Regions from separate parts of the Aeromonas sp. TS_SC_11 genome, predicted to be linked through region 1. Evidence: riboswitches for the same ligand, from Rfam matches in the RefSeq annotation. Region 1 holds a riboswitch; each other region holds the start of a gene.
The links. Region 1 has a riboswitch for cyclic di-GMP ahead of AC1P02_RS07555 (hypothetical protein). Riboswitches for the same ligand answer to the same signal wherever they lie in the genome.
Positions count from the first base shown of each region.

Region 2: linked by a shared signal. The riboswitch ahead of AC1P02_RS00460 (glycosyl hydrolase family 18 protein) and the one ahead of AC1P02_RS07555 (hypothetical protein) in region 1 are both predicted to bind cyclic di-GMP.
Region 3: linked by a shared signal. The riboswitch ahead of gbpA (N-acetylglucosamine-binding protein GbpA) and the one ahead of AC1P02_RS07555 (hypothetical protein) in region 1 are both predicted to bind cyclic di-GMP.

Region 1 is NZ_CM170470.1:1,599,131-1,609,176, forward strand. Features, by position in the region: gene AC1P02_RS07520 (hypothetical protein) at 1-140, shown strand, start outside; gene AC1P02_RS07525 (lipase secretion chaperone) at 294-1,046, opposite strand; gene AC1P02_RS07530 (lipase family alpha/beta hydrolase) at 1,043-1,954, opposite strand; gene AC1P02_RS07535 (hypothetical protein) at 2,254-2,679, shown strand; gene AC1P02_RS07540 (superoxide dismutase) at 2,701-3,315, shown strand; gene AC1P02_RS07545 (SanA/YdcF family protein) at 3,381-4,343, opposite strand; gene AC1P02_RS07550 (collagenase) at 4,515-7,262, opposite strand; gene AC1P02_RS07555 (hypothetical protein) at 7,771-8,103, opposite strand; cyclic di-GMP riboswitch class I at 8,192-8,278, opposite strand; gene AC1P02_RS07560 (fimbrial protein) at 9,185-9,727, shown strand; gene AC1P02_RS07565 (hypothetical protein) at 9,826-10,046, shown strand, end outside.
Region 2 is NZ_CM170470.1:95,961-106,006, forward strand. Features, by position in the region: gene AC1P02_RS00435 (MotA/TolQ/ExbB proton channel family protein) at 1-80, shown strand, start outside; gene AC1P02_RS00440 (MotA/TolQ/ExbB proton channel family protein) at 91-618, shown strand; gene AC1P02_RS00445 (ExbD/TolR family protein) at 686-1,093, shown strand; gene AC1P02_RS00450 (energy transducer TonB) at 1,110-1,745, shown strand; gene AC1P02_RS00455 (tetratricopeptide repeat protein) at 1,757-2,992, shown strand; gene AC1P02_RS00460 (glycosyl hydrolase family 18 protein) at 3,288-6,320, opposite strand; cyclic di-GMP riboswitch class I at 6,436-6,521, opposite strand; gene AC1P02_RS00465 (ExeM/NucH family extracellular endonuclease) at 6,818-8,962, shown strand; tRNA gene AC1P02_RS00470 (tRNA-Ala) at 9,104-9,179, opposite strand; tRNA gene AC1P02_RS00475 (tRNA-Ala) at 9,228-9,303, opposite strand; tRNA gene AC1P02_RS00480 (tRNA-Ala) at 9,352-9,427, opposite strand; tRNA gene AC1P02_RS00485 (tRNA-Ala) at 9,492-9,567, opposite strand; tRNA gene AC1P02_RS00490 (tRNA-Ala) at 9,596-9,671, opposite strand; gene gltX (glutamate--tRNA ligase) at 9,943-10,046, opposite strand, start outside.
Region 3 is NZ_CM170470.1:405,609-415,654, forward strand. Features, by position in the region: gene AC1P02_RS01830 (M3 family metallopeptidase) at 1-1,156, opposite strand, end outside; gene AC1P02_RS01835 (methyl-accepting chemotaxis protein) at 1,437-3,134, shown strand; cyclic di-GMP riboswitch class I at 3,398-3,483, shown strand; partial or broken gene gbpA (N-acetylglucosamine-binding protein GbpA) at 3,550-4,974, shown strand; gene AC1P02_RS01845 (transporter substrate-binding domain-containing protein) at 5,517-6,353, opposite strand; gene AC1P02_RS01850 (amino acid ABC transporter ATP-binding protein) at 6,350-7,111, opposite strand; gene AC1P02_RS01855 (amino acid ABC transporter permease) at 7,108-7,770, opposite strand; gene AC1P02_RS01860 (amino acid ABC transporter permease) at 7,751-8,416, opposite strand; gene AC1P02_RS01865 (threonine synthase) at 8,413-9,624, opposite strand; gene cbl (HTH-type transcriptional regulator Cbl) at 9,835-10,046, opposite strand, start outside.

The DNA of each region.
Region 1 (10,046 bases):
GTGAATCGGGCATCGAAGGAGAGGTCTCCCTGCGCCAGGACAAGGGCTGGCAGGATCTGAACCTCAAGTGCGATGTGCAAGGCTCCCAGGTGACCCGTCTCACCTGGCAGCCACTGCCCGGCGCCAACAAGCCGCAATAAGTAGGGTTGCAGCATGAAACAAGGGGGCCGTCAGGGCCCCCTTGTCGTTGTGGTCTATTCCCCTGGACCTGGCAGCCACTGCCGAGGGCCAACAAGCGATAATGAGTGCGGTTGCAGCATGAAGCAAGGGGGCCATCAGGGCCCCCTTGCTGTTTATGGCTGTTCTTCGAGCCGCAACCGGGTCAGTGCCTCGACCCGCCGCCACTGCTCGGCGGGAAACCAGCGCGCCAGTATCTCCTGTTGCTGCTCGGCCCGATCAAGGGCGGGCAAAGGGGTGAGCTCGGCCAGATAGCCTGCCAGCTGCTGCTCGAACCCTTGCTGACTCTGTTCCAGCTGATGCAGTCGATCCACGGCCTCTGGTCCCAGCTGCTCCAGCAGCACGGCTTCTCGCTCGGCGGGGGGTAATTGCGCCAGCGTCTGCAACTCGCCGAGCAGTCGGCTGTTGACCTCTGCTTCTCTGAACCATTGGGGCTGCTCCGTCAGCCAGAGTTCGAGTTCACCGGCCAGCATCTTCTTGTCGGCATCGCTCGCCTGGGCCAGCGCCTTGCGGCGCAGGGTCCACTGCTCCATCAGTCTGTCTTCGGCAAACAGCTGATCCTGCTCGGCCGGGGTGAAGCTCTGCTGGCGCAGTTGTTCACGCTGGTCAAACAGCTGCTGCAGGCTGGCGAGGTCCGGATCCGTCGGCACCGTCAGGCGGCCCTCCGCCGCCAGAAAAACCTGGTAGCGGGCCAGCAGTGGGTTCTCTGCGTCAGCCTCGCCCTGTTCCAGGCGTTGGGCCAGCTGATGACGCAGGGCTCCCTGTTCGGGGGCGGCATTCAGACTCGGCGGCGGGTCGGGCCATAACAGGGCGGCCCCCAGCAAGAAGGCTCCGCCCAGAGGCAGGGCGAGAAGGAGGGATCGCTTCATAGCCCCAGACCCTGCAAGCGGTTGGCGTGCTGGCGGTAGAGGGTGACAGGATCGGTATCAAACAGGTGATGGATGCCAAACGACTGATTGACCTCGTCCAGATGGTTCATCCGGTAGCCGGTGCCGATCACCTTGCCGAGGTGGCTGCTGCATACCCCGACCAGGCCGTCATTGGGCTCGCTGAAAAAGGTGCTGGTGAGGGCCAGCGCAGGATCCACCGGATCCAGGACATTGGTCATGCTGCCGCGCCCGCTCCAGGAGAAGTAGTAGACGCCGTTGGCGGCGCGCAGCGGCCCTTCGCCACAATACTGGCTGGGCAGCCCCTCTGGGTAGCGCTGGTTGAAGCGCTGGGCTCCTGCACTGGTGAGCGCATCGAGGGAGGCGAGAGGATCCTGTGGCAGCTGGCTGCCACCGGAGAGCAGCGAGATGACACCGGATAGTGCCGAGGCGGCCGCGGCCGCCAGTTTCTCGGCTATCGAGCCAGGGGCTACGTTGGCACGCACCAGGTCTGCTATCTCGGAGCCATAGTTGACGCCCCCCACGCTGGTGGCTGAGGCGACCAGTTCCGGGGCGACAGAAGCGACATAACGTATGGTCGGGCTGCCGTGGGAGTGACCTATGAGGTTGACCTTGTCAGCACCCGTGATGGCGAGCACCTGCTGTACCTGCTTGAGCAACTGTTCACCGCGCAGTTCCGAGCTGTGGGTAGCCGAGACCTGCGCGACATAGACGCGGGCACCGTCCCGGGTCAGGGCCTGAGGGATACCGTAGAAGTAATCGACCCCGAGCAGCTTGTCGAAGCCGAACAATCCGTGCACCAGCACCATGGGATAACGGGTCTGGGTATAACCTGCCGCCTGACCCAGCATGGGCAGGGCGCACAGCAGCACCAATAGCCATCTTTTCATCGTCATCATCCTTGTGAAATAGGCTGTCCATCCGACAGCCACCGGCTTCATGCCAGTACCCGCCAGCATGGCCAACCCGGCCAGTTGCATCTGTGCAAGTGATCACTAAACAGACAGATTCAAAAAAGCCCTACCCATATGGGCAGGAGAGGAGAAGGCGTCAGGCTGGCGAAGATCAAGTATCCCTTGTATTCGGTCACTACATAAGTTAAATAATAATTATTATCATTTGAGTGGCTGGGATCATGACAGGAACCTGGGTGAAGGGATGGGTCGGGACAACCGACTCGGACAGCAGCATGGTGCATTGGAAGCAGCAGACTCTGAGTGGCAATCGCTACTTCGATGCCGGCGAGTACGCCAAGGCACTCTCCTATTATCAGCAGGCGCTGTGGCTGGCTCGCCAGCAGTTCTCTTTCTGGCCCGATGCAGACGAGGCAGTGGCTGCCCTGGTGGTGGCTCATCACAATCTGGCAGATCTGTTGATCGCCATGACGCTGCCGGACCGCGCAGCCGATCTGCTGTGCCATATCCACGATTGCCTGCTTGCTACCAGCCAGTCCCCCGCCTGTCCGAGCCCACTGCGGGCCGCGGCTCTGCGCCATACCCGCAGCACCCATACCGAGCTGATCGCCTTCGTGCGCAAGCACGGCACTCAGGATGCCATTCAGCGTTGCCTCGGTCAGTGCCTGTGCCACGCCGAGCCCGCCCATCAATTGCATTAATCACAATAAAAAGAGGTGATCATGAGCCATACCCTGCCAGTCCTTTCTTACGCCTACGATGCGCTGGAACCCCACATAGACGCGCTGACCATGGAGATCCACCACAGTCGTCACCACCAGACCTACATCACCAACCTCAACGTCGCGCTGGAAGCTTTTCCTGAGCTGGCCGCCCTGCCGGTGGATGAGCTGCTTGCCCGCTTCGACAGCCTGCCGGTCAAGGTGCAGGGGGCGGTGCGCAATCATGGGGGGGGTCATGCCAACCACAGCCTGTTCTGGCAGGTGATGAGCCCGCAAGGCGGCGGTGAGCCGACTGGCGAGCTGGCGGAGGCGATCCGGCGGGATCTGGGAGGGCTGGATGCTTTCAAGCAGGCTTTCACCCAGGCGGCGTTGAGCCGCTTCGGCAGCGGCTGGGCCTGGCTGGTGGTCGACAAGGAGGGTAAATTGCAGGTGGAGAGCAGTGCCAATCAGGACAGTCCCCTGATGCTGGGCCATGCGCCCATATTGGGGCTGGACGTGTGGGAGCACGCCTATTACCTCAAGTACCAGAACAAGCGTCCCGACTATATAGCAGCGTTTTACAACGTGATCGACTGGGACGAGGTGGAGCGTCGTTACCGGCAGGCGCTGGCCTGATCTGCTAGCGTCTTGTTCCATTCACAAAAAGAGACCCGCTATCCGGCGGGTCTCTTTTTGTCTGGTCAGGGCGTTGGATTGGCGCCTGCTGAACTGGTTGCCGCCGATGCACTGGTTGCAGGCGACGAACTGGCTGCTGTGGCAGCACTGGTTGCAGGCGATGTACCGGTCGTTGCTGCTGCGCTCGTGGTCGATGCGGCACTGGTCGCCGCGGCCGAGCTGGCGGCATTGACGGCGGGAGCTGTCTTGTCGCGCGGCTGCTTGTCCTGCGTCACAGGGGGAATAGGCAGGCAGGGCTGGCTCATACCCAGGGTACTCAATGTCAGACAGGGAACCGGGCCGCCGATGACGATGGGCTCGCCGAGGAATTTGGGTCCCTTGTCCAAAACATAGAGGTCGAGCAGTCCCATCAGCCGGGCAAACACCTCGCGCACCCGGGTCTTGATACCCTGATAGGCGCTGGGATCCTTGGCGTTGAAGCCGACGGCCTCGATGCCGAAGTGGCGGGCGATAAAGATGGCTCGCTCGTTGTGAAAGGCCTGCGACACCACTGTGAAGTGGGCCTGACCAAACACCTCCTTGGCGCGCACTATGGAGTCCAGGGTACGAAAGCCGGCGTAGTCGCTGTAGATCACCTTGGCCGGAATACCGGCCTGGATCAGGGCACGCCGCATCTGGCGTGGTTCGTTGTACTGGACGGTCGCGTTGTCACCGGAGACCAGTATGTAGTCCACCTTGCCATTGTTGTAGAGCTCGGCGGCGGCCTTGATCCTGTATTTGAAGTAGTGATTCGAACTGCCGCCAATCAGGTACTTGGAGGTGCCGAGCACCAGTGCGACCCTGTTGTAGGGCACCGCATCGACGTCGTCATAGGTGTAGTGGCGGGTGTCCGAGACGGTCCACTCGCTGTAGCCCAGCAGCATGGCGGCAGCTACCAGCAACAGGCAAAAGCAGGCGAGGAGGATCTTGGCAAACTTCTTCATGCGCGGTGCAGTTCGGGTCTGAAGTAGGAGGTGACAGAGGGTCATTCTATTACAAGTTGCCGCTGCGCGTCAGGCTTGATAACTGCCTATGGCGTCACTCGGGCAGAGGTTGTCGCATCTGGCTGTCTTCTAACCGCTTGATCCGTCACCTATATAAAGTACTCATATAAAAACAGAGGGCAGCCGTGGCTGCCCTCTGTCGCTAACGTCTCAACCTCAGTGGGAGGAGTCGTTGGCCTTGCACTCGTCAGACTCCTTGTTGGCCTCCCACCATGGCAGCAGATCGCGGCTCAGCCAGCTCTGGTAGGCCTCGCTGTCGCTCGCGATCAGCTGATCCAGCTCGGCTTCGAAGGCGCTCATCGCCTGCTGCTGGTCCGGGTTGCGCAGGGCCTGGGCCATGGCAAGCCAGCTGGCACCGCGGCCGGTCTCGTTCAGGAAGCGATGCACCGTATAGGACCAGGAGTAGACCATCTCGCCACCCTTGTCGTAATCTAGGTGCAGTATGTCGGCCAGGCTCGGTCGTTCGGCCGCCGGGCGACCCGCTACATTGTCCATGCCACGGGCGAAGCACTGACCGTGGGCGATGAACTCCGCCAGCCCTTCCGACCACCAGGTGGTGCGATTGAGCGGGTAGTGACCGAAGCTGCCGTACTGGTTGAAGCGGCCATCCAGATAGTGCACATACTCGTGGCGCAGGTTCCACACCTGGAAGGCGGGGCGCTTCCACTCAGCCTCATAGGCGAAGAAGCGGGCCTGGTTGCCGGGGCGAGCCGGATCTCCTTCGATGTAGATGCCGCCGTTGTCGGTAGAGACACCACCAAACAGGGCGCCGCCGTAGCGTTTCCAGTCGGCAGAGGAGTTGAAGATCACCAGCTCCAGCGCCTCGTTGTTGTCATCCGCCACCGGCTGCCAACCGGTTTCCATCTGCTGATGGAACTGCTGCTCCTCGGCGCCCAGCTCGCGGCAGATGCCGTCGGCCTGATCCTGGCTCAGCTCCTGGGCCCGCAGGTGCAGGGTCGGCGAGCAGGTATGTTCGAACGGCAGCACATCCTCCAGCCGTATCGGGGTGCAGAGACCGGCAAACTCGCCGCTGATGCAGGCTTCGCTGGTGCGATCCGTGTAGGTCAGATAGTAGGTGGAGAGTGTCAGTGACATGTCTTCCAGCAGATCCTGGCTCTGCTGGCCACCCGGGATCAGGCTGTGATGACGGATGAGATCGATGACTGAACCATCCAGCAGCTTGCGATAGTTTTCACTCTCGTCGGGACGGGTATAACGGGCGACCCGATAGAGGCGGGTGTAGGCATCCAGCACATTGTTGAGCAGGAACAGATCCTTGCCATCCCGTCCTTGCCACAGCGACAGCTCGCTCATGCCGAGGGCGTGCAGCTGTTTGCGCAGCTCACCATCCTGCTGGCGGAAATCGGCGGCGAAGGCATCACTGTAGTCACTGGCGAAGTCGAGGAAGTTGAGCAGATCGAACAGACCCGTTGCCCAGGCATGCTGACCATTGATCTCGCTGGCGTGGCGGGTGCTGTAAGCCAGCATCTGGTTGAACTGGCCGAGCAGGGTACCGAACCGGCTCTGCACCGCCGGGCTCTTGAACTGGCCATGCAGGGCGATACTCCAGGCACCCATGACGGCTCCCACCTCATCGCTGGCCTGCTCCGGATAGAGCAGCGGATGGGCTCCGAGCGCAGTCAGGGCTTCAGCCAGCGCCTCGGCGGCGGCCGGGCCATCTTCCTTGTGCTTGCCGTAGTTGTGATAGTTGTGGGCGCGCACATATTCGAGCAGCAGCTTCATGGCCGGATGGGCGGGCTGATTGGCCGCCAGCAGACGCTGCATGCCCCGTGACACGGCCAGCAGCTTGGTGTCATCGTGGCCATAGTTTTCCTGCCAGACGGGAGCGGGCTGACCGCTGGCGTCCTGCACTATCCTGGCGGCATCGGCATCCAGCAGATCCGTGCCCGGTTGCTCCGGCTCGGAGCAGGCGCGGCCATCGGCGCGACGGCAGTCGAGCTGCTCCTCCTTGCTGGCCAGCACTATGGGGCGATTGAGCACCCGGCTCTCTTGCCACTCGTCGGTTTCCGGCAGTGTCTGCCATTCGCTGCCACCGACCGGGTATTGATAGCCGGTGTCTTTCAGTACTACCTGCACCTCGCTGCCGGCGGGCAGGGTCTGGCGGCAAACCCGATAGCTGATGGTCTTGTCCCCTTCCTGGCGGGTCTGGGGTTCATCGCACTCCTGCTGCGCCCTGGTTTCGTCCAGCTGCCAGCTGTACTTGCGCCATACGTGGATCTCGCTCACCTGGCTGGCGGCCTGACTGCCTGGCACGGGTTGCAGGCGGAAGAAGATCTGCTCGAGGCGGCCATCCCGCTCGTTGGGCGTCTCTTCCAGCACGCTCAGTTGCTGCCAGTTTTGTGGCTGATATTGCCAAACCTGCTCGGCGCAGCGACCCTGGGCGTTGAGCTCGCAGCGATCCAGCTCCTGCTCGCTGTGACCCAGTATGATGCGCTCGGCCAGCGGCATACGATCCTGGCGCGGTGCGGTCGGAGTGCCGGCCAGTGGCTCCCAGCGGCCTTGCTCCAGGCCGTAACCATAGTCATAGCTGCTGGCCGGGATGGCCTTGCCTGCCGGCACCACCTGCTCGCAGCTGAGGTAACGGATCTGCCAGCCCTGCTCAATCCTGAGCTGCGGCTCGCCGCAGACTTGCTCCGCGAGAGCACTGAGGTCGCTATCGTTCCAGTCGAAGCGGCGATAGACGCGCAGTTGCTGATAGGGGGCATCGTCATTGCGGGCGCTGAGCTCGTAGGTGACTTCGGTGACGCGATCGCTCAGCTGGCGGCTCGATTCACCGTTCAGCCGGTATGCTTGCCAGTCGGTGGGGGAGTAATTGGCCAGCGCCGAGGTGGCGAGCAGGCCCGGTGCTGCCAGAAGCAGCAACCTTGTACCCAGATTGTTCATTTTTATCCCTTTGGATGAGAGTCTGCGTGGTTATCGCGGGCAATGTACTTAGTTCCAAAAGGGTATCAACTCACCAATCAGGCCATATAAATCATTTATTTAGCATCTATCAAAATACATTGAGTCTCATTGGGGGCTGCAGCGATAGCAAGGACTCATCTGCCATCTGGGGGGGATCTAAGCCTCCACGCTGTGAGTGTGATCCAGCTCTCGTTTGAGGTTTGCTGTGTCATGGGCAGGTGGGCCTCATGTCCGAATGGTATGGAGGCTCTGTACTGGCGGTCGCCAGGCGTTTATGTGGCCATGACGCTGTGACCCAAGAAAGGGTGAAAGGGAGTGGAAACAGATCGAGAGGATTCGGAGCAGAGGGGCAACCGAGACTGACAAGAGGGACGCGACACAGAGGCAACAGAGGTTGCTTTGATAGTGACCAAGGCAGGCTGCCGACAAACCAATCGGTATGCCGGCCCTGATCCTCAAGCAATCCTGAGCCAGGCTCAGGAGGAAACTAGAGGTAACTGACGGTCACTATGGCCATGCTATTGCTGCCTTCTGACAGCTTGTAATTCAGGGTGCCATTGATGGCGTTGAGGCTGCCAGTTTGTCGCAGGCTGGCCAAATCCAGGGTTTGGCGCTGTGCGCCGGAATAGCAGGTCACGCTGTTGTCAGAAAAGTCACAGGGTGATTCATAAATGGTGCCAGTCAGGGTCACAGTGCCATCGTAAGCTGACGCGGTAGCGGGCAACAGTGCAGCGCCAAGCAGCAAGGCGGTGGCGGCTGAGGAGGCGCAACGGATAATGCTTTTGCGGACAGAACCGGTGGAGGGGATGCAAGTGTTCATTTTATGTCCTTTTCGTCACATGTCGTTGTACGAAAAGGGCAACGCAATCAAAGAGAATGGCATTTAGATCATGACATCACTCTTCTCAGTTGGCAGCTCCGCTGTCTTAGGTATCTACACCCTTAGACCGGTGGCTTTGCGTCCCGACCTTTCGATCGGTTTGCCCTTTACTCTATGTTCGGATGATAACACCCCACTTTGAGAAATCAATCGCTATAAAAAAAGATGGGATATAAGTCACACCTCACAAGTGCCGATTAGTATTGGTGGGAAAATATGCCTGTTCCATATTGATGATTTTTTATTTCCTTCCAATTAAATTAATAGTTATGAATTCCTGTAAAGAGTGAGCCAACAACTGCGGATGTTTTAAAGCCAATGTTATTTGACATGGAAACTTTGAATGTTATCCCTGCCGTGAGAGCAAGGTGTGACCTCTTGTGCATCACAGGCAGCTTCAGATAATCCTGATTGCCTGATTGCCTGATTGCCTGATTGCCTGATTGCCTGATTGCCTGATTGCCTGATTGCCTGATTGCCTGGACGTGATCAGAAGCATGGCCAGGAGAGTATATTTATCGTGCTCAATGTTGGTTTTTTGTTAATTTGATTTGTGGTGTGATTAGGTTATTGGTTAATTTAATATCGCCAATGTTCAATACAGTGCTGATAATGGTATTTTGTTATTTCAATGTGTTCCGTTGCGATTGTAAGTGTATGATTTTAAAGTGTTTAAAAAAGAATTTATAAAAATCAAAATGTATTTGATGTGCATCAAATACGTCGTTAATTTGTTTCCCAAGCAAAGGTTGAAAGCAGTATTTCTACACGGCTTACATGGATATGTATTCGTGCAGATATAAAAGGTAGCGGGAACTGCCTTTGATACGGTCTTCTGCCTTGGCTTGATAAAATTGGACATACACAGAGCAACTGATTGTCTGGCTCATATCTTCACCGGCTTAATGAAGAAAAAGTCATGCAAGAGTAGCTGTGTGGCATATCGTCTCATTATTTAACACTGTGACTCCAGCATGGTTTAGGTAATGAGATAAAACACACGTTAATGTAGGTATAAAGAATGAACGCTAATAAAATTTTGGTTGCTATGGGTGTTGGTTCCATGCTGCTGTGCGGCTCTGCTGTTGCTGCCGGCGGTGCTGGTTCAGGTAAAGTCACCTTTAACGGTGAAATTATCAATGCCCCTTGCTCCGTTGCTCCCGAGTCTGTTGACCAGGTTGTTGAAATGGGCCAGATCAGCACCAAAGAGCTGGTCAAAGGTGGCGAGTCCAACTCCAAGCCGTTCAGCATCAAACTGCTGAACTGTGAAATCACTCCTGATGAAGATGCTGTAAAAGTCACCTTCAGTGGCATCAAAGATAGTATTGATCCGAGCCTGCTGATTATCGGTGGTGGTCAAGCTAAAGGTGCTGGTATCAAGATGACTGCTCCGGGTGGTGCTGCCATTGTATTGGGCGAGCCTACCACTGCCTTCAACTTGGTGAACGGTGATAACGAGCTGCCCTTCAGCGCCGTGCTGAAAGGCTATGCCGACCAGACTGCCAACCCGCTGACTGCCGGTGCCTTCACTGCAGTGACCAACTTTACTCTCTCCTACGAGTAATAGTCTGCCTTAACGTGTGATACGGGTTGTGGTGGTGCAAACCACCACAACTTCACACATGGTTTCCCCCACATCGTGCCTTGACCATGAAAACTCCAATGATTGTGCCAGTCGTGTTGCAGGTTGTGATGATGGCAATGCCTGCGTATGCAAATGAAGTAACGGATGGGTTGGCCGAGTCAGGCTGCACTTTGGATGAACAAAGAAAAACTCCCCAGCAACAAGCCAACCACAGAGTACTGAAAGTCAGTGGTTGTCAGATAGAAGGGCGAGTGGATACCTCACTGCCTTTTATATCCATGTCTGTTCATGGTGTCGT
Region 2 (10,046 bases), 1.5 Mb from region 1:
TCCAGGTGCTGGAAGAGCAGAGCGCTGGTTTCGTCGCCCGTTATCAGGAAAGCCTGCACGCCACCAAAGCAGCAGCGTAAGGAGTCTTCCATGTGGTTCTGGTTGATTGAAGAAGTCGAGTCGGTCCGCCGGTTTCTGGGATTGGGGGGCGACGTACTGGTCGCCCTGTTCTTCCTCACCCTGATGATGTGGGCCCTGCTGCTGGAACGCTGGTTCTACTTCATGGCGGTCTACCCCAAGCAGGTGAAGCAGACCAAGACGGCCTGGCTGGCACGCAGCGATCATCTCTCCTGGTCTGCCAAACAGATCCGGCGTGAACTGGTGTCGCGAGTCTCCATGGCGGTGGACAAGGGGATGCCGGTCATCAAGGTGCTGATCGCCCTCTGTCCACTGATGGGGCTGCTGGGAACCGTGGTCGGCATGGTGCAGGTGTTTGACACCCTCGCCATCACAGGCACGGGTTCCCCACGCGCCATGGCATCAGGGATCTCCAAGGCGACGGTACCGACCATGGCGGGCATGATTGCCGCCCTTTCCGGCCTGTTTTTTGTCAACCAGCTCGATCACAAAGCCAAACTGGCGGTGCAAAAGCTGGAAGACAACCTGAAACACGGTTGATGCAGGATGCATACCCCCGGCGAGGCATGGCCTGCTGGGGGCACAGAACAAGCAAGGAGTTTCTGCTATGAGAAAACGTTACAGCGACAGCGGTGCTGACGAGGCGGCTATCGATTTGACCCCCATGCTGGACATAGTGTTCATCATGCTGATCTTCTTCATCGTCACCACCTCGTTCGTCAAGGAGTCCGGCGTGGAGATCAACCGCCCGAGCGCAAGCACGGCCGAGACGGTGAAGAAGGGGAACATCATGGTCGCGGTTCGCGAAAATGGTCAGGTCTGGGTCGACAAGCGCATCGTCGAAGTGGGTGCCGTGCGCGCCAACATCGAACGGCTGCGGGCCGAGAACCCGGAGAGCGCCGTGGTGATCCAGGCCGACACCGAATCCCGTTCAGGTCTGGTGGTCCAGGTCATGGATCAGATCCGCATGGCCGGTGTCCAAAGCATCTCCATCGCGGCAGACAAGAGCAGCTGATGCCGGAGCGAGCGCCATGAGATACCTGATATCGTTAGCTGTCTCCTGTGTGGTGGTGTTCTTCCTGTTTCTGGGAATGAACAAGCTGATCACACCGGATCACCGGGAGTTGGTGGAATCCGAAGACGTCAGCATGACCGACTTCATCCGCCTCAAGCCCCAGGAGACGCTGCAAGAGAAACAACGGGAGCTGCCCAAGCCGCCGCCGCCGAACCGCCCGCCTCCCCCTCCCGAGATGGAAGTGGCCAGTACGGACAGGCCGCAGATGGAAAGCTCGCCCATGGACATGCCCAAACTCGACATCCCGGTCAACATAGGGGGCGGCAATGCCCTCGGTGCCTACAGCACGGGCGGCGGTGGTGGCGGCATGGGTGGCAACAACGGTGCCATTCCGCTGGCGACCTTCGAACCCATGATGCCCCGCAAGGCGGCGCTGGCTGGGCTCGCTTCCGGCAAGGTACTGGTGGAGTTCACCGTGACCGAACGCGGCACCGTCAGCAATATCCGCATCGTGAAGGAAGAGCCGCGCAGCTATGACCTCGGCAAGGAAGCGCGCAAGACCATCACCAAGTGGACGTTCAAGCCGGCCATGGTCGATGGCAAGCCGCAAGCCAGTCGCATGCAGCAAGAAATCGAGTTTGCGACCAACTAAGGAAGGTGGCGATGAAAAAGTTACACACCCTGATCCTCGCCCCGGTTGCCATGGCGGTGCTGCTCAGCACCGCCAGCTGGGCCGCCGAGCAGCCAGCCCTGTCTGACCGTGCCTACCGCGCGGTCAACAAGGCGCAGGCGTTGATCACAGAGAAGAAATACGGCGAGGCCAATGCCAAGCTGCAGGAGGCGCTGTCCGGTGCCGGCGAGCGGGTCTACGACAAGGGGGTGATACTGCAGACCCTCGGCTTCGTGGCCGCCCAGCAGGAGAAATACGGTCAGGCGACCAAGTATTTCGCCGAGGCCATCGCCACCGGCGGCCTGCCACAACCCGTGGCACAACAGGTGCGCTACAACCTGGCCCAGCTCTACATGGCGGAGGGAAACTTCAAGGGTTCCATCAGCACCATGAACCAGTGGTTTGCGAGTCTCGGCAAGGATGAGAAACCGACCCCGCACGCCTACATCACCCTGGCCAACGCCCATGTGCAGCTCAAGCAGTATCGAGAGGCCATCCCTGCGGTGGATCAGGCCATCAAGCTGTCAGCGGGCAAGGCACCGGAGTCCTGGTATCTGCTCAAGATGGCGGCGCACTACGAACTGAAACAGTACAAGCCGGCCACAGAGGTGCTGACCGCTCTGGTGGACAAGTTCCCGGAGAAGAAGAAGTACTGGACCCAGCTCTCCGCCATGCACATGCAGGCGGGCAACGATGCCAAGGCGCTGGCGGCGCTCGAATCGGCCTACAACCTCGGCATGCTGACCGAGTCGGCCGAATTGCAGCGTCTCGCCAACTACCTGGCCTTTGCCGGCATTCCCCACCGCGCCGCTCGCGTGATGGAGAAGGCGATGAAGGAGGGAAGCATCGAGAGCAGTGCGGCCAACTACAAGACACTGGCCAACTACTGGCACCAGGCCAAGGAGCTGGATCCGGCCATCGATACACTGGCCAAATCCTACAAGATGGCCCCCAGTGCCGAGCTGCAGCTCAAGATGGCGCGCATGATGATCCAGAGCAAACGCTATCAGGATCTGGTGGCCCTGGCCGCCAAGCCGGCCGCCAATGCCAATGGTGAGCAACGCGCCGACCTGAAATTCCTGACCGGAGTCGCCTATTTTGAGCAGCAAAAACCGAAGGAAGCATTGAACGCCTTCACCCAGGCAGCCCAGAATGGCAACGTCAGTGGCCGTGCCTCCCCCTGGATAAGCTTCCTCAAGGAGCAACAGGGCGGTGCCGTCACTCAATAAGTGCCCGAGTGCACTGGCCCCGGCCATTCACTCCCGGGTCGAGGTCAAGGCTCAATGACGCGAAACGGGTGCGGGCGCCCTCCCCGCCCCCGTTTCATACCACAAGGGGTTCGCCCCACCGCTTGCCTTGGTGGCAATTGGCCGCTCCCCGGAGCGGTCTTTTTTATGCCTGCGACCTCCTCTTTATATATGCCGTCATAAAAAATCCGGAGCCTGGGCTCCGGATTGGGTCATTCATGGATACGGGCATTACCTCACCGGTGAGGGTGTCGGCCGCGCCCGCTCCGTTGCACCATCAGTAACTGCATACCAGCTTCCAGCTGCCATCGGTTGCCTTGGGCTCGCTGCTGGTCCACCAATTCGCCTGCCACACCACCTTGTTATGGGTGATGCGATCGCCACCACCTGCGTGATCCCCTTGCGGCCAGGTCGGGTAGGCCTTGTAGGCCGCCGGATTGACGTTCTGGCTGCTGCAGGTGGCGCCGCCCGGGTTCTCACCACCGCCCGAGCCCAGTACGGCCTCTGGCAGGGTCGGGAACTCGGCCTTGAGACCTATGGTCTGGCTGCCGCTGATGATACGCATGCCGCTCGGCACGCCGGCGGCGGGCAGGTAGTAGGTCATGGCGACTTCAACTTCAGCGCCCGGCGCCAGGGTCTGCCAGCTCGGCAGGTTCATGGCGACCTTGTGGAAGTCCTTCTCGTTGGCAATGCCCTCCGAGTTGTCGTTGCCACCGCTCTCCACCACTTTCAGCCCCATGCCACTCTGATCCGTGATGGTGTCAGAGGTGGACGTCGGCATCAGAAACTCGATGCGAGCGCCGCCCGGAATAGTCTGGGTCGACTTGTTGACCAGCTTGAGTTTCGGGTTGATCGGGTAGTTGGAGTCACCTTCCTTGAAGCCGGAGAGGCTGACCTGGATGTCGAGCTGGGCACTCGGCGCGGCCAGATCATTCTGCTTGTTGTTGTACGGAGTTGCCTTGGCAAACTTCTCGTAGGCAAGCGTAGTCAGAGTGCTGCCCATGCCGTACTCGTTCTTGGCCGGATCGAAGGCGTAGTCGCCCGCCATCTCCCAGAACATGACGCCACCCAACCCGCGCTTGATGATGTAGTCCAGCTTGTGACCCATGGACTCTTCATCTTCGGTGGAGAGGAACACCTTCTTCTCCTCGTTCCAGAGCCAGGGCGCCTGCGCCTTGTCATCGTAGTAACGGACGTACTTGCCCTGCATCACGTGGGCCGGGTTGTTGGGATCCAGACCCCAGGCAGTGCCGTAACTTGGCAACGTTGTGATGCCCAGGCTGGCCGCGTTCTCTAGGTTCTTGGCATGCCACATGGGCACGGCGCCACCGCCGATCTCTTTGCCGTTCTTGTCCAGATCATGCCAGATGTTGTCGATGCCGACCGCACCATTGCCGCACGGAATCGTACTGCCACCGGTGCCCGGCTGACACTCGTTCTGGCTCGGCAGGGCCGCCTTGCCACCCAGACCGTGACTGCCACCGCTCACCCCCTGCCAGCCGCGGGTGTAATAGGGCACACCCACGTTGATCTTGCCGGCCGCCAGCGCACCGCGGAAGTAGTGGGCCGACCAGGCGGCGTTGAGGTAACCGATACCGCCAAACTGGGCCTGATTATATACGCCCCAGTGGGAGAGTTCGGGATCGGCATTGTTGTCGAACAGGGCCGCGTTGTGACCGACAAAGTGGTTCCAGGCACCGTGGAAGTCATAGGTCATCAGATTGACGTAATCCAGATACTGGGTGACCTGGAAGTTCTCCATGCCGCGCAGCAGGTAGGCTGACGCCGGTGAGGCAATGGTCAGCATGTACTTGCGTCCATCCTCGGTACCGGCATTGTCGAGCCGCGCCCGCAGTGTCTTCATCAGCACCTCGTAGTTGGCAAAGAGCTTGGCACGGCACTGGTTGGAGAGCGGGAAGTCGTTGGGGTTGCCTGCATCCTTCATGGAGGTGGGGTACTCGTAGTCCACATCCACCCCATCGAAACCGTACTGGCGGATGAAACTCACCGCCGAATCGGCAAAGGCGTTGATGCCGGCGGTATTGACCGAGCAGTCGCCCTTGGTGGTGGCGGTGTAGAAGCCGCGGGTATCGGCCCAGCCCCCTACCGAGATAAGGGTCTTCACGTCCGGATACTGCTTCTTGTACTTGGAGATCAGGTTGAAGTGGCCCTGATAGGCGAATTCGGGATCCATCTCGGCGCCCGGCACACCATCCCAAGTCAGCTTGGTGGCTGCATCATCCACCTTGATCTGGTGACTCTGCTCGTCCACAGCCGCGAAGGCGTAGTTGATATGGGTGAGCTTGTCCCAAGGGATGTCGTTCACCAGGTAGGCGGGCAGGCCATTCTTGCCAGTGCGCCAGGAGGTGAAGTAACCGATCACCCGGCGGGCGTGGTCATCCCCCATGCACTCGTAACCGTCCGGGCGATAGATCTGGCGAATGTCACAAGAGAGGTTGCCACCGGTGGGCGGCAGCGCCGCCTCTTCCACCTGCACATCGACCTGGGCAGACTCGCCCACCAGATTTTCCTTGTCGGTCGCCACCAGCTTGAGGGCGGCAGCCCCCTTGCTCTGGGGCGTCCAGCTCACCTGCCAGGGGGCGCTGACGTCTTCACCGACTTTCTTGCCATCCACATAGAGCTCGACCCTGGCCACGTCATTGTTGGCATCGGTGACATTGCCACTGACCGCCACGCTACGCCCCAGAGTTACCTTGGCGCCATTGGCCGGGCTGCTGATGCTCACCCCGGGCGCCTCTGGCGCGACTACGGCATTGACGCTGAAGCTGGCATCCGCCTCGCTCAGCACTGTGCCATTCTTGTCCAGCCCACGAGATTTGAGTTGATGGGGGCCGACACCGGTAGCGACCCAGCTGGCCGACCAGGGGGCCCCGCTGCTCACCGCCACCGGCTGACCATCGATCAGATACTCGACCTTGACCAGGGCGCTGCTGTTGCCGCTCAGGGTGACCGCCAGGGCCACGGGTACACCTTCGTTGAAAACGCTACCAAGAGCGGGCGAACTGATTGCCAGCCCAAGGCCCGGAGTCGTGCCGCCGTCGTTGAACAGCTTCCAGGCATCAGCCCAGACAGCACCCACACCGGGGGCATAGTGATAGGGGGATGCCCCGCACCAGCCGGAGTAGGGAAATTCTTTGCATTCGTAGAGAGCGCCTGCGTTGCTGACCACATCGCCAGCCTTGTAAGCGGTGCCGGCCTGATAGGCGGGATAAGCGGCTTGTGCCCAAGCGGGCATGGCAGCCAGGGCCACCAGCATGGCAAGCCTGCTGGGCCTTAAGGTCTGTTGCATATTGTTATCTTCCTTGTTTTGTCTTGGCATTGGTCACCAGGGCAAAGAACAAGCGCAACCGGCGTGATGGGAGCAGACAACTGGCAATGGACGTGCCACAAACACCACCTTCACCCTGGGAAGCCCCGCTATCTGGATCGACTGATCTGGAGACCGGAGGCATTGCGTCCCGGCATTTCGACCGGTTTGCCCTTTACCTGGGTTCCGTGAGGAACAAGCCGAGTATAGGAATCAACCAGCAGAGTCTCAATCTTCATTCTCGAAGAAAAATATGTGGATGCAAGCCAGATCACACTTTCCCGAGAACAGTGAATTAATGATTTTGTCATTAATTTCATAACGTTAGTCAGGTCAAAAAAACCAGCACTGCCCTCATTTGCATCCCGGTAATGTGCGTTGGCTCACTGGTATGACGTGCCAGAAATGTGACAATGCGCGCCCTTGGTCAAGCTGCCAAGGCTATGGAAACACTGGCAAAAAATAAAAAAGGAACCGTTATGAAAGGAACACGTACCCTGCTGTCACTGGCCGTGGGGCTTGCGCTCGCGTCCCCGTCCGTCCATGCCGCCAGCTTCAGCTGCCCGGCTGACAGTGCCCTCACTCCCATCCCCGTCATTCAGGGCATTGGTGGCAAGAGTCCCCTCATCCCCGATGGCAAGTTCGAGAGTGCCCAGAGCGTCACGGTCAAGGCGGTGGTCACGGCACTTGGTGAGAGTCTCAACAAGGGTTTCTACCTGCAGGATCTGCAAGGGGATGACAATCCCCAGACGTCGGATGGCATCTTCGTCTACCTCAACGACAAAAACTTCGCCAGCAAGTACCCGGACATCAAGCCGGGTGCCGAAGTCTGTCTGGAGGCCAAGGTCGAGGAGTACTACAACCACACCCAGCTCAAGCCGGTCGTTGACAGCAGCGCCCCGCGTCTGCAGGTTCTCGCTCAGGGCTCTGTGCCTGCCGCCGTGCCGCTGCGGGTACTGGAAAACGAGACCCTGGCCCGGGCACTGGAGCGTCACGAAGGGATGCGGGTACGCCTCGATGCTGACAGCGCGCTCAAGGTAAGCCGCAACTTCAGCTATGACTACGCCGCCCGGCGCAACAATCTGGTGCTCTCCCACCAGGCACCGCTGATGAAGCCGACCCAGTTGCACGATGCCGACAGCAAGGAAGCCAAGGCGCTGGCCAGGGCCAACGCCCGCAACCGGGTATTCCTCGAGTCTGACTTCAAGGCCGCCGATGGCAAACTGCCCTGGCTGCCGGGCTGGGATCCGGAGCAGGGTTATCTGCGCATCGGCGATGCCCCGGTCAATCTGGATGCGCTGGTGGGCTACAGCTACAACGAATACCGGTTGATAGTGCCGCAGGATCAGGTGATCACCGCCGGCGATCTGCTGCGCACCGGCGATAACGATCGCCAGAGCGCACCGGCCCGTGCCGATGGCACCGACTTGCGTATCGGCAGCTTCAACGTGCTCAACTACTTCACCAGCCACTCCAGCGTGGGGGGGGCCCTCAATGTGCTGTGCAAGGATCAGGCGGATGCGGACAGCGCCAAGGGCTGCAACCGCGGCGCCAAAAACCTGGAGGACTTCCAGAAACAGCGCGCCAAGATAGTCAACGCCATCACTGAGATGGATGCCGATCTGCTCGGCCTGATGGAGATGGAGAACAACGGCTTTGACAGCCACTCCGCCATCAGTGATCTGGTGCAAAGCCTCAACGCCCAACAGAAGGAAGCCGACAAACAGTACGCCTTCGTGGCCCTGCCCAAGGCGCGGCTTGGCGACGAGCGCTTCTTCGGCGGCGACGCCATCATGGTGGCCATGATCTACCGGCCCGCCAAGCTGACGCCGCAGGGGGATGCCAGCGTCATCACGCTGCCGGTACAGAAATACCAGGATGCGAAAGGAGTCGAGAAACAGGCCTCCCAGCGTGACTCCCTGGTGCAGAGCTTCACCGTCGAGGGCAGCAAGGAGCCGCTGACCCTGGTGGTCAACCACCTCAAATCCAAGGGATCCGGCTGCCTGGAGAACCTGGACGGCAAGGAGCCGGCCGATCTGCAGGGCAAGTGTACCGAGTTCCGGGTCAGTGCTGCCAAGGTGCTGGGCGAAGCGGTGAACACGCTGCCGGGTATGGTCATGTTGGTGGGTGACCTCAACTCCTACGCCAGGGAAGATGCGATCCGGGTGCTGACCGACTATGTGCCGACCGAAGGTCAGCGCAAAATAGTCTCCGCCTCCCGGACCTTCCTCGGCGAGCAAGTCTATGAACAGACGGGCAGCGAAGTGAGCAAGAGCTATGGCCTGATCGACATGAATGTCAGGTTCAACAAGGAGAAGGCTATCTCCTACAGCTACGAGGCCGAACTCGGCACCCTGGACTATGCCCTCGCCAACCCGGCACTGGCCAGCAAGGTAATCGCGGTCGCAGACTGGCACATCAATTCGTTCGAGAGCAACCTGTTCGAGTACGGACGTGATTTCAGCGGTGACATGATCAAGTCCGACAATCCGTTCAGCGCCTCCGACCATGATCCCATCATCGTCGACCTCAAGCTGAAGGAAGAGAGCAACGGCGGTGGTGGTGCCATGAGCGCCCTGTTGCTGGCCCTGCTGCCCCTGGCCTGGCGTCGTCGCCGCAACTGATGCGGCTGTGCCATCATGCCAAAAGCCCGCTGCGATGCGGGCTTTTTTACGGACAGGAGACGACCGGACGCCAACAAAATGAGCCAAAACAAAAAGGCCACCGCGATAACGGTGGCCTTTTGGCTTCTTGTCACAAGAATGTGGTGGAGCTACGCGGGATCGAACCGCGGACCTCTTGCATGCCATGCAAGCGCTCTCCCAGCTGAGCTATAACCCCAAATTTTGTACTCGACAAATGGTTCTGGCGGCCATCTGTCGTAAATATTGGTGGAGCTACGCGGGATCGAACCGCGGACCTCTTGCATGCCATGCAAGCGCTCTCCCAGCTGAGCTATAACCCCGAATTTCGTACTCAACAAATGGTTCTGGCGGCCATCTGTCGCAAATAGTGGTGGAGCTACGCGGGATCGAACCGCGGACCTCTTGCATGCCATGCAAGCGCTCTCCCAGCTGAGCTATAACCCCACAAAGGTCGGCATGGGTGATACACACCGCACTGCCCTGGGTACTTTATCTTCAATCAGGAACCTGGTGGAGCTACGCGGGATCGAACCGCGGACCTCTTGCATGCCATGCAAGCGCTCTCCCAGCTGAGCTATAACCCCTTTGATTCCAGATTGTTCGAGGAGAATTTGGTGGAGCTACGCGGGATCGAACCGCGGACCTCTTGCATGCCATGCAAGCGCTCTCCCAGCTGAGCTATAACCCCAACTCACCTCGGTGCTGACGAAGTTATCTCCGGCAACGGAGGCGCATGATAGGCATCACCCGCTTTGCTGTCAACCCAAAAATAACACCGGCTGGAGCGTTTAGTCAAAATTCAAGCAGTTAGCTGTTTTTACCGGCAACCTTGCCGCTATCTCGCTGTTTTATGTCACAAATCTGGTTAACCGCGAAAAGCAAAGGCTCCCTTGCGGGAGCCCTTTATTGTCAGCGGAAAACAATTTATCCGGCTGCGACCCGTCGCGGCAGCAGGCGACTTACTCGGCGGCCATGCGCGCTTCGATATACGCCAACGCGCGATCGATGCGAGTCAGCACACGCTCTTTACCCACCAGCGCCATCACGGCGTCGATGCCAGGGG
Region 3 (10,046 bases), 1.2 Mb from region 1:
CATAGCGCTTGAGCCAGTCCGCATCGTCCAGCAGGCTGTCGCAGAACATGGACTGGGTCTCGGCATAGGCCATGGAGGTGGGTGGAAACTCCTGTGAAAAGCAAGGGGCGTTGCCGGTCACATTGGCAAAGTGAGCGGCGTGGCCCCCCTCGTGGAACAGGGTATTGAGGCCACTCCAGCCGCTGCCCACCTGAGCCGGGTTGGCCAGACTGGTGAAGTTGACCACGGCGGGAACCCACTTGTCCTCCTGCCAGAAGCTGGGCACAGGGCCGTGGCAGAAGCCGTTCTCGTATTTCCCCTCCCGGGTCAGCAGATCCAGGGTCAGGGTCGCATCGCGATACTGGATGCCGAGCCGGCGGAAGCTCTCGACCCAGTCCTTCAGCGCCCGCGAGAAAGGCACATAGGGGTCGAGCTGGCGTGTCACGTCGCCGCTGACGAAATAGCGCAGGTTGTGGGGCAGCAGCGCCGCCTCTCCCTTGGCGCTTTTCAGCTCTGCCAGACTCTGCTGCACCCGCTGCTCGGTACGGGCGATAAAATCATCCAGCACGTCAAACAGCTGTTCCGGGCTCATCTGCTCGTTCTTGCGCACCTTGTAATCGAAATAGTCGCGATAACCCATGGCACGGGCGAAGCGGTTGCGGATCGCCACTACCTCGAGAAAACCGTTGTCGACCACCCACTGCTCCAGGGTATGGAACATGGCCAGCGCGCTCTGGCGCACCGCCTCGTTCGGGCTGGCGGCAAGGGAGGTGCTGGCGGCGGGCAGACTGCCGGCGACCTGCTGACCCTGCTCATCCAGCAAGCTGAGTTTCAGCTCCCGGCGACGGGCAAACAGCGCCGCTTCGGCCGCCACCAGCTCGTCCATCAGGGCGGCGGCAGCCGGATCCTCGATGACGTTGCACTCGAAGAAGGCAATCCAGCCCCCCAGACCACGCTTGAGATCCGCCTCTTCGGCCTGGGCCAGCATCTCTCTGAGCTCCGGCAGTCGGGCCGGGTTGGCGCAAAACGCCTTGTAGGCCTGCTCGGCGGCGGTGAAACCTGCCTGATCGTCACTGGTGCCCATGTAGGTGGACCAGAACAGGTCCTCCTTGCACCTGTGTACCTGCAGGTAATCGGCATTGAGCTGATTCAAATAATTCCTGGCAATGGAATGCATAAATTCCCTCTTGTATGGGGCTGACCCGTACGGGTGCCCGCTCCTTTTGGTGAAATGCCAAGCCATTCACATTTTTTGGCAAATGATGCGCCGGGATGCGCACAACCACGCTACCAAAAGCGACGGTTTCTGTCTGCTGGCTATACTGGTTGTCAAAACACTCAATTAGCATTCAGTCACCACAAGTTATTGAAAGTTAATTAAATGTTAATAACGAAATAATCAGGGCCATCGTCATGTCTGGCCACAGCAAGACCCACAGGGAAATCAGGGAGACCTTATGTTCAAGCTTGGTGATATCGCCGTGAGCCGCAAATTGATGTTGCTGCTCTCACTGGCGCTAGTCGGTTTCATCGCACTGCTGCTTATTTCGGCCAGTGCCTTGCATCGCAATCTGATGAGTGAGCGGGAGGCCCGGCTGCAGGCCGTGCTGGATCTCGCCATGAGCCGCATCCAGTCACTCGCCACCACCTTGCCCGCCGCACAGGCTCAGGCAGAAGCCAAGGCCATGCTCAACAGCATGCGCTTCGATGGCGACAACTATCTGTTCGTACTCGATGAAACTCGCCACGTTGTGGTACACCCCGTCAAACCGGAACTGGTTGGCCAGCAGATGGGCCAGAGCGGCACCGAGACAGCCGGGGATCACTGGCAACGCATGGTGGAACTCGGCAAGGGGGGCCAGCATGGCCGCCTTGAATACCAGTGGATCGGACCCTCCGGTGATGCCGCCCAGAAGATGTCGCTGGTCGCCGGCTATCAGCCCTGGGGCTGGATCCTGGGCTCTGGCGTACTGCTGCAGGACATTCAGGCCACCATCTGGTCCCAGTACCAGCTGATGGGCGGCGCCACCCTGCTGGTGATCCTGCTGATGGGGCTGCTGGGGTTTGCCATCAGCCGCTCCATCGTCAATCCCCTGGCCGAGATCAAGCGAGCCATGCAGCAGGTGGCGGCCGGGGATCTGGTGATCAGCATACCGGTACACGGCAAGGATGAAATGGGGGTCGTCGCCGCCTGCACCAACCAGGGGCTCGACGCCATTCGCCACGCCCTGATCGAGGCCAGCCAGGGGGCCCGCAACGTGGCAGATGCCGCCCTGCGGATCGCCTCCTCGGCGGAGGAGACCAATCAGGCGGTCAACAGCCAGCGGGATCAACTCTCCCAGCTCGCCACCGCCATGAATGAGATGAGCGCCACCATTGCCGACGTGGCGGGTCACGCCGAAAATACCGCCCGGGATACCCAGGAAGCCACCAGCGAGGCCGGGCTGGGCAACCGTGACGTGCATGCCAGTGTCAATGGCATACAGGCGCTGGCCACAGAGGTGGAACAGGCCACCCAGCAGGTCAATCAGCTCAAGGAGGGAGTGATGCAGATAAGCGAGGTGACCGCCGTCATCAGCGCCATCTCCGAGCAGACCAACCTGCTGGCCCTCAACGCCGCCATTGAAGCAGCCAGGGCCGGGGAGCAGGGACGCGGCTTTGCCGTGGTCGCTGACGAGGTACGCCAGCTGGCGAGCCGCACCCGCCAGTCCACCGAGGAGATACAGAGCACCATAGCCCAATTGCAGCAGCGGGCAGTGACCGCCGCCAGTGCCATGGATGCCAGCCGCAAGCTGGCGGAGAGCAGCGTCAGCCAGTCCGAAAAGGCAGGGCAGGATCTCTCCCTCATCGTCAACCACATCCAGCATGTGAGCGACATGGCGATCCAGATAGCCACAGCGGCGGAACAGCAGAGCGTGGTGGCCGAGGATATGAACCGCAACGTCAGTGGCATCAATGATTCGGCCCAGGAGATGTCACAATCCGCCACCTATCTGGCGAAAGAGAGCGAGCTGCTGGCAGACCTCTCCCGCAGTCTGGATGAGCGGCTGTCGGTGTTCAAACTGGGCACTGCCATCGATCAGACCCTGGCACAGCGGCTGGCCCCGCTGCATCAGCAATCACATCAGGCCGAACGCCCCCGCGCTCGCCACTGATCCGTCTTGCACTGTCGCAATTCATCCTCTGCCAGCCCGCTGGCAGAGGATTTTTTCATTGATGAAAAATGTCGAATTTTTGCATGTTATCGACATGATGGGCGACATTCAGCCTAGCTTGTCGATTAAATACACCATTAAAAACATAACATTAAGTTTTAGCTCTACTCCGATGAGTCAAGCTGTAAACATTTACACTTAATTAACTAATCAAAATTAGTCATGATGGTAGTGTCGCAAGGTGCGACACCATGACCCTTTATGTAGTCATTTGGCAAACTGGTTGAAAGGCCAGGACGCAAAGCCTCCGGTCTAAAGACATGTCGTCCAGGATAGCGGGGTTGCCACACTCAGGTGTGTATCGGGGAACTCCCCTGCCAACTTGACTGCCCACATCTATCGAACAGAGGAATGTATGGCAGCAAAAATCCAACTCAATCACGTCGCGGCAGCGCTGGCGCTGCTGGCCAGTGGTGGCGTACTCGCCCACGGCTACATCAGCCAGCCCGAGAGCCGTAACTACCTGTGCAACAAAGGTGGCAACAGCCAGTGTGGCGCTGTGCAATGGGAACCCCAGAGCGTGGAAGGCCCCTCCGGCTTCCCGCAATCAGGCCCTCAGGATGGTCAGATTGCCTCGGCGGGCAGCTCCCGCTGGAGTGAGCTGAACGCCCAGACCAGCGATCGCTGGACCAGGCGTGAAGTATAGGCCGGGCCATTCGCCATCAGCTGGACCTTCACCGCCAACCATGTCACCCGCAACTGGCGTTACTACCTCACCAAACAGGACTGGAACCCGAACCAGCCGCTGACCCGTGCCGCCTTCGATCTCACCCCTTTCTGCGTGGTGGATGGCAACATGGTACAGCCGCCCAAGCAGGTCACCCACAACTGCAACCTGCCGGAACGCACCGGTTATCAGCTGATCCTGGGGGTGTGGGAAGTGGGCGATACCAGCAACAGCTTCTACAACCTGATCGATGCCAACTTCAAGGGCGGCACCCAGCCCCCCTTGAGCTGGAGCCAGGGGGGCACCATTTATCCCTCCACCGATCTGGCGGCCGGTGACAAGGCCAGAGCTCTGGTGTTCGACGCCAATGGCGTGCGCCCCGATCTGCAGACCGAGTTGACCATCACCACCACGGAACAAGGCCAGAAGAACAACTGGGCACATGCCCTGGCCAGCAAGATCAATGCGGAGCAGAGCCAGATCCGCGCCGGTCAGCAGAACGCCGACAATCAGTTCAACCCCGTCTACGGCCAGAACCCCGTCTACCTCAAGGCAGGCAGCGCACTGGAACGGGTCGAGATCCAGCTCGAACAGCTGCAACCGCCGGTGGGCAACGACATCAGCGTGAGCGGTCTGGAGAGCGAATACCTGCTCGACGACGGCAAGGTGACCCTCGACTTCACCATCACTGCCCAGGGGGACCTGACTGTCACCAATACCTTGTATGACCATGGTGGTGTGGCCAAGGGCCAGTCTGCCGCCGACATCAAGGACAGCAGCCAGAGCTTCACCATGCCGCTCACCGGGCTCAGCGCGGGTCACCACCAACTGGTGATCGAGGCCAAGCCGAAGGCGGGGGGCGAAGCCCTGCAGCAGACCCTGGACCTGATGCTCAAGGACTCGGCAGGTGGCGGTGACTACCAGTTCACCTTCCCGCAGGGACTGACCTCCTACACGGACGGCACCAAGGTGTTGCAACCCAAGAACGGCAAGGTCTATCAGTGCAAGCCCTTCCCCTACCGAGGCTGGTGCAGCCAGTGGTCGGCCAGCGCCACCCAGTATGAACCGGGTATCGGCACCAACTGGCAGGACGCCTGGATTGCGCTGAACTGAGCCAGTTCTGAAAATCGAGAGCGGACCTGAATGTCTGCCAGCGCCAGCCCGAATAAGCCGGGTATCGGCACCAACTGGCAGGACGCCTGGATTGCGTTGAACTGAGCCAGTTCTGAAAGTCGAGAGCGGACCTTGATTCTGCCAGCGCCAGCCCGAATAAGCCGGGTATCGGCACCAACTGGCAGGATGCCTGGATTGCTCTGAACTGATCCGGCACAGAGTGATAACGCCATAAACAAAACGGGGAGCCAATAGCTCCCCGTTTTACGTACTCTGGCAAGGCTCGTATCGGGTAGTCGATGGCGGGCTTGCCGACCTGACGTCGGCCAGCGCCCGCCCGGATAAGCCGGGTATCGACACCAACTGGCAGGATGCCAGGATTGCGCTTAACGGATACGTACAAGCGCGGCAAATAAAAAAAGCGTCCCCCGAACGGGGACGCCTGAAAGGTCAAACCTTGCGGTTTGCGGACCAACGGAACCAGGACTTCACGCTTCACACACTTCACTTTTCTCAGCACACTTTTCACTCTTTCAACAGGATTACCCCTGCCACTTTCCCCCTTCCACTATCACGTCGTTGGGGTCGGTATCGGCACTCAACTTGTCGCGCACATACTGGTCGTAGAGCTTGAGCAGGTACTTTTCTTCACCCAGCTTGGCGAGGCGGTCATTGACCCAGTCACGCAGCTCGATATTGCCCTTCTTCACCGCTGGCGCTATGGGGTCTTCCGCCCCCAGCTTCTCGGGCAGCACCCGGTAGCCCGGATTCTCCTTGGCCCAGCTGAACAGCACCAGATTGTCCTGGGCGTAGGCATCACCACGGCCCTGAGCCAGCGCCTGCAGGGATTCGGTATTCTTCTCGAACTTGAGCACCTTCCAATCTGGATGATTGCGGGTCAGCCAGATGTCGGCTGTGGTGCCAGTAGTGACAATCAGGGTCTTGTCCGCCAGATCGCCTAATCCCTTGGCCGGGCTCCCTTCCGGCACCAGCACCTGTACCGCCACTCGCAGGTTCGGGTTGGTGAAATCCACCACCTCGCGCCGCTCCGGCGTCACCGTCATGTTGGCGAGGATCAGATCCACCTTGTCGCTCTGCAGGAAGGGGATGCGGCTGGCGGGCTCCACCGCCACGAACTCGACCTTGTTCTCGTCTCCCAGCAGATCCTTGGCGAAGCGGCGACCGAGATCGGTATCGAAGCCCACGTAGTTCCCCTTCTCATCCACGTAGCCGAAGGGGGGCTTGTCGGTGAAGACGCCGACGATGAGCTTGTCCCGCGCCTTGATCTTGTCGAGGGAACCGTCCGCTGCCTGGGCTGCGCCGCTGGCAAGGCCCAGGCCGATCAGGGCACTGAACAGAACCGAGGTGATTTTTTTCATGCTGACTCCTTTCGTTTGATGACATCTGTATAAGAAAACTTGGCGAGGAACTGGTGCGCACGCTGGCTCCTCGGGTTATCGAAAAATTGATGGGGCGCGGCCTGCTCCAGAATATGGCCGCCATCCATGAAGACGATGCGATCCGCCACCGCCCGGGCGAACGCCATCTCGTGGGTCACGATAAGCAGTGTCATGCCGCTGCCGGCCAGATCCCGCAACACTTCCAGCACCTCCTGCACCATTTCGGGATCGAGAGCGGCGGTCACCTCGTCAAACAGCATCACCTGGGGGTTCATGCACAGGGCCCGCACTATGGCGATGCGTTGCTGCTGGCCGCCGGAGAGCTCGCGCGGATAGGCGTGGCGCTTCTCCCACAGACCGATGCGGGTCAACAGCTGCTCCGCCTGCAGCAGGGCCTCCTGCCGCTCCCGTTTTTGCACCTGAAGGGGGCCTAGCAGCACGTTCTCCAGCACCGTCAGATTGGGGAAGAGGTGATAGCTCTGGAACACCATGCCGATACGCTGGCGCACCCGCTGCCAGTCGGTGGCACCATCCAGCAGCACGCCGTCGAAGCGGATCTCGCCCCCCTGAATCGGCTCGAGCCCGTTGAGGGTGCGCAGCAGTGTGCTCTTGCCGCAGCCGCTCGGCCCCAGGATGACGATCACTTCCCCGGGGTTCACCGCGAGGCTGACCCCGTCCAGTACCCGGTTTTGGCCGAATTGTTTGCTGACGAGCTCAAGTTCAAGCAGAGGTGTCATACCGCATTACCCCATTTTTGCTCCAGTCGGCGCGAGGCCAGCGAGAGCGGATAGCAGACCAGAAAGAAGAACAGAAACAGCAAGCCGTAGATCAGCACGGAGGCATAGGTGCGCTCTATGATCTGCTGGCCCACCTTGATCACCTCCACCACCCCGATCAGCACAGCCAGCGAGCTGGTCTTGATGATGCGGGTGTAGATGTTGATGGTCGGCGGCGTCAGCCGCTGCAACGCCTGGGGCAACAGCACGTGGCGATAGAGCTGCCAGGTCGAGAGTCCGAGCGCCAACCCGGCCTCCTGCTGACCACGGGCCAAGGATCCCAGGCCGCCGCGCACCACTTCCCCCACCTCGCTGGCGCCCCAAAGCGCGAGTACCAGCACTGCGCACCAGAAGGCCGGAATATCGAGGCCGAAGAAGATCGGCAACCCGAAGAAGAAGAGGTAGAGCCACACCAGCACGGGCACCACCCTAAACAGCTCCAGATAAACCCGCAGCAAGCCCAGAGTCAGTCGTCCGCCCTGTTGCGCCAGCACGCCGTAAGCGACACCGCCGAGGGTTGCAAACAGGATGGCGAGCAGGGAGATGGCAAGGGTCTGACCCGCGCCAATTGCCAGCAGCGGCAGGGCTTGGCCCAGCAACTCAGTGACCGAACTGACCATGTTGCAGCCTCCTTTCAACAACTCGCAGAGCGAGCGACAGCGGCAGAAAGATCAGCACGCACATCAGGGTCAGCACAGCCAGCATCTCGTAGGTCTTGTAGTAGAGGGCTATGTAGTTCTTGGTGGTGTAGAGCAGCTCGGGCACCGCCACCGCCGAGGCCACTGTCGTCTCCTTGAGCAGGAAGATGAAGTTGGCAAACAGTGCCGGCAGGCTGGCAAGCCAGGCCTGGGGCAGTTGCACGTGGCGCAGCAGTTGCCAGCGGGAGAGGCCAATGGCCCGGCCCGCTTCCAACTGGCTGGTGGGCACGGCCTGGATACCGGCTCTCAGCGCCTCGGTCAGATAACCACCGCCGAGGAAGGTCATGGCGATCACCGCAGTGGCAAAACCTGACAGCGATAGCCCCAGCGCCGGCAGCCCGAAGTAGAGAAAGAACAGCTGGATCAGCAGCGGTGTGTTGCGGGCCAGCTCCACATAGCCGCGGATGAACACGGCGAGCAGTGGCTTTTGCAAGCTCAGCAGGGCCACGTTGAGCAGGGCCACCCCCAGCGACGTAAAGATCACCATGGCGCCAAGTTGCAGTGTGACCCAGACCGCCTTGCCGAACGCGGGCAGGGTGCCGAGGATAAAAGACCAGTCGAACGTCATGCCGGTATCCTCCCGTCACGGCGTAGTCGCTGGGGCAGCACAGTGATGGCGTCCGGGTACTTGATCCCAGCCCCCGTATTGAGCACGACGACCTGCTCACCCCCCTTGATCCAGCCACTCTCCCGCAGTTGGCGGGCGGCGGCGAAAGCCGCAGCCCCTTCAGGGCAGACAAAGCTCCCCTCCAGGGACGCAAGTTGGCGGATCTCTGCCTTAATCGCCCTGTCATCCACAGCGATGGCACAACCATTGGTACGATAGAGCGCATCGAGCACCAGAAAATCTCCCAGCGCCTTGGGCACATTGATGCCAAAGGCCAGGGTCTGGGAATCCGGCCAGAAGCTCGACTCGCTGGCCCCTTGCTGCCAGGCCTGCACTATGGGTGCGCAACCGCTCGCCTGCACCGCCACCAGTCGGGGCAGGTCCCCTTTGACCCAGCCCAATTCCTGCAACTCACGGAGCGCCTTGTAGATGCCGATGAGACCAACCCCGCCACCTGTGGGGTAGATGATTACATCTGGCAACTTCCAACCCAGCTGTTCGGCGATCTCCAGCCCCATTGTCTTCTTGCCTTCGATCCGATAGGGCTCCTTCAGGGTAGAGGCATCAAACAGGGATTGATCCACCACAGCCTGAGCGACTTGGCGGCCCGCATCGCTGATGAGGCCATCCACCAGATAAAGACGCGCACCCGCCAGGGATGTTTCCAAGCGGGTAATGGCCGGGGCTTCCTGTGGCATGACTATGGTGCTGCGCAGGCCGGCACGGGCACCATAAAGAGCCCATGCGGCTCCCGCATTGCCGTTGGTGGGCATGGCAAAATGGGTGACACCGAGTTCACGAGCACGGGAAATGCCAACGGCTGCGCCACGGGCCTTGAAGGATCCGGTGGGGATGATGCTCTCATCCTTCATCCAGAGATCCGGAATGCCGACCTGCTTGCCCAGTGCGCGCAAGGGCAACAAGGGTGTCAATCCTTCCCCCAGTGTCACCACCTGGGCGGGGTCACGCACCGGCAGCAGCTCGTGATAACGCCACAGGGTGGCAGGACGACCTAGCAGAGCGGCCGGATGCCAAACCTTCTTCAGGGCCTCGAGATCGTAGCTGGCCAGCAGGGGTGCCCCCACCTGGCTCAGTTGCTGGGGCTGATCGGCATCATGGATATCGCCGGTCTTGCTGCAACGCAGATGTGATAGGTAGCTGTACGGCATGCTTTATCCTGAATATGTCGGCTGTTGTCAGTCACTTGTTCCATCCTGTAACCAAAGTGCGTGATAACAAACGAAGTAAAGCGGCAAACCTAAGCGAAAAAATTCATATGAGGCCCTTGGTGACCGCCATGTGTGTCACTGTCCTGCGCGCCCTCGCCGCCAACAAAACGGGGAGCCACTGGCTCCCCGTTTCACATCGTCTGGCAAGGTTCAGATCTGGTAGTCGATGACAGGCTCACCACCCATGGCGCGGGCCTGAATGTCTGCCAGCGCCAGCTCCGGATTGCAGAGCTGGATAAATTGCCAGGCGAAGTTGTGCTGGAACTGCCCCTGCTTGAGCCCGATCCAGGCGGTGTGTGGCGCAAACAGCCGGCTGCCGTCAAGCTGCACCAGCCCCCTGTCGCGCTGGGTATCGAATGCCA